Regions from separate parts of the Microbacterium marinum genome, predicted to be linked through region 1. Evidence: predicted binding sites of a transcription regulator. Region 1 holds the regulator's gene; the other holds the start of a gene.
What was found. The regulator HspR, encoded in region 1, represses chaperone genes until heat shock. The targets are predictions, from matches to a motif close to AAGTTGAGTCNNNNNGACTCAACTT.

Region 1 (4,412 bases):
CGCCGCACCGAAGAGCAGCGCGAGGTCGAGGCGGCACGCGCCAAGGGTTCGGTCGCCAAGAACCTGCTGCCGGTGCTCGACGACCTCGACCGTGCTGAGAAGCACGGCGACCTCGCCGAGGGCAGCGCGCTCGCCGCGATCGCCGACAAGCTGCGCGGCGTCGTCGCGCGGCTGGGCGTTGAGCGTTACGCCGAGGCCGGCGACGCGTTCGACCCGCAGCAGCACGAGGCCATCTTCCAGGCGCCGACCCCGGGTACGACCGAGGCGACGATCCTCGAGGTCGTCGAGGTGGGATACCGCCTCGGTGAGATCGAGCTTCGTCCCGCGAAGGTCGTGGTCGCCGTTCCGGCCGAGTAAGAGGGAGGGAGGGCAATGGCCAGTCAGGACTGGTTCGACAAGGACTTCTACAAGGTCCTCGGAGTATCCAAGGACGTCTCCGACGCCGATCTGAAGAAGACGTACCGCAAGCTGGCGCGCACCTACCACCCCGACTCGAATGCGGGGGATGCCGCAGCCGAGGCGAAGTTCAAAGAGGTCAGCGAGGCGTACTCGGTGCTCAGCGACAAGGAGCAGCGCGCCGAGTACGACCAGATCCGCGCGATGGGATCGGGCAGCGCCCGCTTCGCGCCCGGTGCCGGTGGCGGCGGGTTCGAGGACGTGTTCAGCCGGTTCTCGCCGGGCGCAGGCTCCGGCGGACAGCAGGCCGACTTCGACGACCTGTTCGCGATGTTCGGACAGCAGTCGGGGAGCCGCTTCGGCTCGGGACGCTTCGGTCAGTCGACCGGAGGGTTCCGCGGCTTCGGCGGTCCGCAGCGCGGCTCGGACGTGACCGCGCGGACGACCCTCGATTTCTCGACCGCCGTGCGCGGCGAGACGATCACGCTGCAGGGCGACGACGGCAAGCCGATCAAGGTCAAGGTTCCTGCCGGTGTCTCCGACGGGCAGAAGATCCGCCTGCGCGGGCGCGGTCGGCCCTCGCCCGACGGCGGCGAGTCCGGCGACATCGTGCTGACCGTCGCGGTGCGTCCGCACCCGGTGTTCACGCGCGATGGGCTGAACCTCCGCGTCACCGTGCCGGTCACGTTCACCGAGGCGGTGCTCGGCGCGACCATCGAGGTGCCGACCCTGGGCGGCGACCCGGTGAAGCTGCGCGTCGCACCGGGAACGCCCTCGGGGCGTGTGCTCCGGGTCAAGGGGCGCGGCGTGCAGACGGCGAAGGGCACCGGCGATCTGCTCGCCGAGGTGCAGGTCGCCGTGCCGACGCACCTCGACGACAAAGCTCGGGAGGCCCTCCAGGCGTTCGCGGAACGTGAGCCGAAGGAGAACCCGCGCGCCGACCTGATGGCCAAGGCGCGCGAATGACCTTTCGGCGTCGCTGAACGCGCGCCACTGACAGACAGCCCGTGAGAGGAGGGCGAGGACGATGCCAGACGAGCAACTCGACGAGGACGCGCCGATCTTCGCGATCGCCGCGGCGGCCGAACTCGCCTCGATGCACGCGCAGACCCTGCGGCAGTACGACCGCATCGGGCTGGTCGTGCCCGGCCGCACGCGCGGCGGCTCACGTCGGTATTCCCTCCGTCACATCCGGCAGCTGCGCGAGGTCGCCCGGATGTCGGCGGAGGGGATCAGCCTGCCGGCGATCGCCCGCATCCTCGAGCTCGAGAACGAGGTCAGCGCCCTGCGGCGCCAGGTGCGCGGACTCGAGCAGCAGCTGCGCGCCGAGGTGCAGCAGCGCCCCGGCGCCCGCGTGTTCGCCGCCGGTGCGACCGGTGCTGTCGTCACTCTCCGCCAGGGCGCCCGCGTGCGCCGCGCGACGGAGGTCGTCCTCTACCGCCGCCCCGAGCCCGACGCCGCAGCCGAAGCCGACTGACCGGCCGGCGGGGCGGGCGACGGATGCCGCGACGCGGCATCCGTGTCAGGCGGGGTCGATGCGGAGGGTCGCGGGGCCCTCGCCGACGGTGAAGCCGTCGACCAGGCGCAGCGAACGGGCCAACTCGTCGACCGCCGGGAGGACGACGCCGAAGCGCTCGCGGTCGGCGATCACGGCGGTCAGGGTCACGAGGTGTGTGCCGGTGTCCCAGGTGTAGCTGGCGAACGGGGTCTGTCGCTCGTTCGGCGGCAGCGGCATGACGAGCTTCTCGCCGACGCCGAGAGGTGAGCCGGTGAAGTTCTCGGTGTCGTCGTACTCGATCGGCATGCTGGCGCGCGCGGCGCGCAGCTGCGGGGTGAGCTCCTGCACCTGCGCCATCGTGACGAGCAGCTCCGGGTCGTCCTTCCACACCCAGACGAGCACGCGGCCGTCGGCGCGCCGCATGAGCGCGGGCAGCGCCTGGCTCATCGCCCACGCGGCGACGCGGCTGCCGGGCTGTTCGCGTCCGAACGCGGCGTTCGCCTGCGACAGCAGCATGCCGATCGCCTTCTTGCGGGCGCGCCGTCCGCGCAGCCCGAACGAACCGGTCACCGGAACCCAACGTGCAGGGTCGGCCTGGGCCTGAAGTCTCGCCATTCCGCCAGGCTACGGCGCGCCGATGAGGCCCGGCTGACAGAAAACCGCCGCCGGTAGACTCGACCGACAGCGCAGCCGCGACCCCCGGACCGCCCTGACGCGCAGACCCTGCGCCACCCCCGACGCACAGATTGGCCCGCACCCGTGACCGTGACGCCCGAGCCCGCCGCTTCGCGCCGCCCTCTCACCATCGTGATGGCCGCCGACACCTTCGCTCCCGACGTGAACGGCGGCGCCCGCTTCACCGAGCGGCTGTCGGCGGGCCTGGCCGGCCGCGGCCACGACGTCCACGTGGTCACGCCGAGCGTCGGCTACCGCAACCACGGCGTGTTCACCGAGCACATCGAAGACCAGGACCTCACCGTCCACCGCCTCCCCGGCGTGCGGTGGGCGCCCCACGACTGGCTGCGTTTCGTGTGGCCGTGGCGTGCCAAGCACTACGCGCGGCGCATCCTGAGCGAGGTCAAGCCCGACGTGGTGCACAGCCAGTCGCACATCGTGATCGGCCGGGGACTCACCCGGATCGCCCGGGAACGCGGCATCCCGGTGGTGGCGACGAACCACATCATGGCCGACAACATCCTCGACTTCACGCTGCTACCGAAATTCCTCTACGACGTGTTCCTGAAGCTCGCGTGGGCCGACGCGGAGCGCACGTTCAAGATGTCGCGCGCGGTCACGACCCCCACCCGCAAGGCGGCGGAGTTCCTCGAGGCGACCATCGACATCTCGGGCGTCGTGCCGATCAGCTGCGGCATCGACAAGCGCAACTACACCCCCGACCGCACGCCCCGAAAGCACTCGCGCGTGCTGTTCGTCGGCCGCCTCACGACCGAGAAGCACATCGAAGTGGTGCTGCAGGCGATCGCGAAGCTCGCCCCTGAGCTGCCCGACATCACCTTCGATGTCGTCGGCGGTGGGGACCAGCGCAAGAACCTCGACCAGTGGACCGAGCGGCTGAACCTCGGCGACCGCGTCACATTCCACGGCCGTGTCGACGAGGCGACGCTGCGCGCGTCGTACGGCAAGGCCGACGTCTTCGCGATCGCCTCGGTCGCCGAGCTCCAGTCGATCGTCACGATGGAGGCGATGGCTTCGGGGCTGCCCGTCGTCGGCGCGAACGCCGTCGCCCTGCCGCACCTGATCCACGACGGCGAGAACGGCTACCTGTTCGAGCCCGGGAACGTCGACGACCTGGCCGACAAGCTCCGCCGCGTGCTCACCGCGCCACAGGAGGAGTACGACCGCATGCAGCAGGCGTCGCTCGACGGCATCGAGGCGCACGACATCGAGCGCACCCTGGACACGTTCGAGAAGCTGTACCGCGGCGAGCCGCTCGAGAGCTGACATGCGGCTGTTCTTCGACGCCCGGTACATCCGCACCGACTTCCACGACGGCATCAGCCGCTACTCGGCCGAATTGGCCGCGGCGGTCGCGGCCGCGGCATCCGAGTCCGACGTCGAGGTGACCTTCCTCATCCACGACGACGCCCAGCGCGCGTTCCTGCCGACGGATGCCGCCGTGCTCCCCTTCCACGCCCCGACGTCGGTGCGCGAACCGTTCGCGGCGCGCATCCTGCGCGCCCACCGGCCCGACGTCGTGTTCTCGCCGATGCAGACGATCGGCTCTGCGGGCCGCCGCTTCGGCCTCATCCTGACGCTGCACGACACGATCTACTACCGGCACCGCACCCCGCCGCGGAACCTGCCCTGGTACGTGCGCGTGGGCTGGCGCCTGTTCCACCTGTCGTACTGGCCGCAGCGGGTCACGCTGAACGCGGCCGACCTGGTCGCGACGGTGAGCGAGACGAGCGCCCGCCAGTTCGCGAAGGTGCGCTTGACGAAGCGTCCCGTCGTGGTGATCCCCAACGCGCCGCAGCGGCTCGCGGATCTGCTGCCGGAG
Region 2 (4,412 bases), 2.4 Mb from region 1:
GTTGCTGCGCCCGTGGCAGGCGACGCGGTCGGGGGTCGTGATGCCCCGCGCGACCAGGTCGCGCGCGACGGCGGCGAAGTCCTCGTACGCGCGGTGACGGTTCTCCCGGAGCGCCGCGAGATGCCACGCGGGCCCGAACTCGCCGCCCCCGCGGATGTTGGCGACGACGAAGACCCGGCCCTTCTCCAGCCACGCCGGGCCCACGATCGCGGGGTACTCGGGCGTGAGGGCGTGCTCGAACCCGCCGTAGCCGCTCATCAGGACGGGGAGGATGCCGGAGCGCTCACGGGGTCCGACCTCGAAATACGGGACGCGGGTGCCGTCGGCCGACACCGCCCAGTGCTGGCGCGCGACCAAACCGCTGGTGTCGAACGCGGCGCGGCCGCGTGCCACGACGCGTGGCGCGGGCGTCACGGCATCCGTCACGATCAGGGTGGCCGGGGTCAGGAATCCGCGTGCGACGATCCACAGTTCGTCGTCGATGTCGGCGTCGAGGGTGGCGATGCTCGCGCTGAACAGGTCGTCGGATCCGAGGCCCAGGTCGATCTCGAGGCGGTCGTCGCCGGCGGGATCGAGGGAGACGATGCGGCTCTGCACGTCGTCGAGGACGGTCAGGATCAGGCGCCGACGCGTCCAGGTCCAGGTGTCGAGCACCGTGCCCGCCGTAGGTGTGAACGCGACCCGCAGGTCCGAGCCGTCTCCCTCGGTGAGGGTCGTGACGGGGCCGATCAGCAGGGTTCCGGCGGCATGCGTCTGCCCGGCTACCTGCCAGGGCGTGGTCGTCCGCACGGCCGCGAGGTCGCCGTGGACGTCGACGACCGCGTCCTGAGGCGCCGCGAGGAGCGTCGCGGTTCCGTCGCGCCACGCCCACGTCTCGGAGGAGAAGAAGTCGTGCGCCACGACGATGAGCGGGGTGGCGTGCCCGTCGGTGTGGTCGACGTGCACGAACACGCCCACATCCGACGCCGCCCCCGAAAGGATCGGCGGGGCGTCGTCGAGGACGGTGCCCCGGTGCCAGACGCGCGCGGTGATCGGGTAGCCGGAGTCGGTCACACCGCCCCCGTGGAGGGCGGTGGCGACCAGGAGCGTGTCGCTGTCGATCCACGCGACACGGTGCTTGTGCGCGTCGAGTGAGAAGGGGCTGTCGTCGACGAAGCGAGCCGCCGCGAGGTCGTACTCGCGGACGACGGCGGCGTCACCGCCGTCGGGGCTCAGGCGGACGAGCGCACGATCCGATCCCGCTGGCGCGTGCGTCGCGCCGGCGAATGACCAGGTGCGCCCCTCCTCCCGCCCGAGCGCGTCGATGTCGAGCAGCACCTGCCACTCGGGCGACCCGGCGGCGAACGCGGCGCGCGAGGTGCGGCGCCACAATCCCCGCGGGTTGTCCGCGTCGCGCCACAGGTCGTACATCAGGTCCCCGTGTCGGCCAGGGACGACGAGGCGGTCGGGATCGTCGAGGATCCGCGTCAGGCGCTCCTCCAGTGCCGACCGGGTCGTGCCGGCGAACGTCTCGTTCGTGCGGTCGGTCTGATCGGCGGCCCACTCGAGCGCTCGCGGGCCCGAGACCTCCTCGAGCCAGAGGAACGGGTCGGCGGGTTCGGGGGCGATCTCGTGCGGCGTCACCCCGTCAGCCTAGGTCTCGACGGGGCGACGTTCGCCCTCGGAGAACCATTAGCACTCGCCGCCATCGAGTGCTAATCTGATCTCACTTGAGTCACACCGACTCAACTTTCGGACCAGATTGGACAAGGAGAGAATCATGGCCACGTACGACCCGTTCCGTGACATCGACCGCTTCGCGTCGACCCTCTTCGACCCGCGCCGCGGCCCGCGACGGATGCCGATGGACCTGTACCGCGACGGCGATCACTACGTCCTCACCGCGGACCTGCCCGGCATCGACCCCGGCTCGGTCGACATCGACGTCGATGGGCAGCTGCTGACCATCCGCGCCGAGCGGACGCTGTCCTCCGGCGACGGCGTGAAGTGGATCACCCGCGAGCGCGAGGCGGCCAGCTTCCTGCGTCAGCTGAACCTCGGTCAGGGCATCGACACCGAGGCGATCGCCGCGTCGTACAGCAACGGCGTGCTGAGTGTGACCATCCCGGTCAGCGAGAAGGCGAAGCCCCGCAAGATCGAGGTCGTCGCCGACGGCTCGCCGTCGACGATCACCGCGTCGGAGTCCGACCAGCCGCAGCCGATCGACCAGTGACCGCCCGGCGGCGTCCGCGCCGCCGAGCGACGAAGGCCCCGCATCCGAACCGGATGCGGGGCCTTCGCGCGTTCGAGGTCAGAGCCCTCGGAGTTTGGTGGTCAATGCCTTCAGCTGTGCGAGCTCTTCGTCGGAGAGGACAGCCATCCGATCCGCGATCGTGCGGCCGTGGACGGTGGCGACGCGACGGAACGCTCCCGCACCCTTCTCCGTCGCCGTGACGATCGCGCCGCGGCCGTCGGACGGGTCGGGGCACTTGGTGATGAGTCCGCGGCTGACCATGCGGTCGACGAGTCGCGAGACGCTGGGCTGGCTGATGAGCATGTTCGCCGTCACGTCGCGCAGTCGCGCGGACTGGTCCTCGCCGCGGGTGACCGTCAGGAGGACGTCGTATTCGGCCTGAGCGAGGTCGTCGCCGTCGAAATCCTGCTCGAAGTCGTTCATGAGCTCGTGCTGAGCACGGAACAGACTCTCCCACGCGGCGACGGCGAGGCGGCGGTCTGTCATGGCGTCCACTGTATCGCCGCTCATAGGGTGGCTGAGTGACGACTTCTCGGGGGCTCGGTCGGTTCGCGGCATCCGTGCTGCTGGTGGTGCTCGGTGTGATCGTGTCGGTGCCGGCATCGGCGGCCGATGTCGACGACTTCCGCTTCGCGAGTCTCGACGCCGAATACACGCTCACGCGCGACGACGACGGCGTCAGTCGCATGCGGGTGGTGGAGGATTTCGTCGCCGTCTTCCCCGATGCCGATCAGAACCACGGCATGCGGCGGGTGATCCCCGACGAGTACCGGGGTCGTCCGCTCCGCCCCGACGTCATCTCCGTCACGGACGGGAACGGCAGGGAGTGGGACGTCGAGACCGATGACGTCGACAACGGGATCGAGATCGTGGCGCGCGACGACGCCTTCCTGCGCGGTGAGCAGCGCTTCGTCTTCACCTACACCCTCGATGGGGTGGTGAACGACTTCCCCGACACCGGCCTCGAGCTCTACTGGGACGTGAACGGCGTGGACTGGAAGCAGTCGTTCGATCGTGTGACGTCGCGGCTCGTTGTCGGCCCGGAGCTCGCGGATGCCGTCGGTGTGAGCGCCTGCTACGCGGGCCGCCAGGGTGCGACGGACGCCTGCGAGAGCGTAGATCTCGTCGAGACGAACGACGGGGTGAGCGTGACGGCGACGGCGCGCGACCTCGGCCCGGGGGAGACGTTGACGATGGCGGTCGGCTTCGAGGAGGGGACGTTCGTCGCCCTCGACACCTCGTATACGGGGTCCCCGTGGAGTGGGGTGCAGCTTGCGGCTCTGCTCGCCCTGCTCGGCGTGCTCGGCTGGGCCCTCGCGCTCCTGCGTGGCGTCCTCCGCGACGCGCCGGGGCGCCCCACCGTCGTGGCCGAGTTCACACCTCCGGCGGGCGTCGACGCCCTGGAGTCGGCGGTGTTCCTCGCGAAACCCGGCAAGGCGATTCCCGCCGAGGTGCTGGAGCAGGCGGTCGCGGGGTCGATCCGCATCATGGCGGGGGAGAAGCCGCGCTGGGGGCAGTCGAAGCTGGTCGCCGAGCTGGTGGACCCGACGCGCGCCGACGGCGATGGGCGCCTGCTGCTCGAGGGGCTGTTCCCGACGGGCGTCATCGGCGAGACGTACGAGTTCGGCAGCCAGGACACCCGGCTCTCGAAGACCGCTCAGCGGATCCTCTCCGAGGCGAGCGCAGCGTTGAAGGCGCGAGGCCTGTACCGCCCGGTGCCGCTGTGGCGCCGCCTGGCACCCCAGATGTCGGGGTTCATCCTCGCCGGTGTCGTCGTCGTGTGCAGCATCGTCATGCTGGATGCCGCGGTCGATCCACTCTGGCCGGTCCTCGCACTGATCGTCTCGATCCTCCTCGCGATCGCGGTGCTGTTGCTGACGCTCCACACGCCGCTGACCGAGGCGGGTGCGGAGGTGCGCGACCACCTCGCCGGGCTGCGACGTTTCATCGAGTGGGCGGAGGCCGACCGGATCCGGACGCTGCAGTCGCCCGAGGGGGCGGAGCGGCGCCCGGTGGACGTCGGAGATGCGCGCGAGATGCTCCACCTCTACGAGACGCTGCTGCCCTACGCCGTCGTGTTCGGACAGGAGGCGGAATGGTCGCGCCGGCTCGCCGTGCTGTACGACTCGAACGGTCTCGCCGCGCCGACCTGGTACGCCGGCGCGACCGCTTTCAACGC

Region 2: the regulator HspR is predicted to act here: its motif matches at 1,707-1,731, upstream of BKA24_RS14525 (Hsp20/alpha crystallin family protein).

The regions. Positions count from the first base shown of each region.
Region 1 is NZ_JACHMD010000001.1:585,813-590,224, forward strand. Features, by position in the region: gene BKA24_RS02915 (nucleotide exchange factor GrpE) at 1-357, shown strand, start outside; gene BKA24_RS02920 (DnaJ C-terminal domain-containing protein) at 373-1,362, shown strand; gene BKA24_RS02925 (heat shock protein transcriptional repressor HspR) at 1,424-1,873, shown strand; gene BKA24_RS02930 (hypothetical protein) at 1,919-2,509, opposite strand; gene BKA24_RS02935 (glycosyltransferase) at 2,705-3,856, shown strand; gene BKA24_RS02940 (glycosyltransferase family 4 protein) at 3,858-4,412, shown strand, end outside.
Region 2 is NZ_JACHMD010000001.1:2,940,450-2,944,861, reverse strand. Features, by position in the region: gene BKA24_RS15970 (prolyl oligopeptidase family serine peptidase) at 1-1,623, opposite strand, end outside; gene BKA24_RS14525 (Hsp20/alpha crystallin family protein) at 1,760-2,212, shown strand; gene BKA24_RS14520 (MarR family winged helix-turn-helix transcriptional regulator) at 2,291-2,719, opposite strand; gene BKA24_RS14515 (DUF2207 family protein) at 2,755-4,412, shown strand, end outside.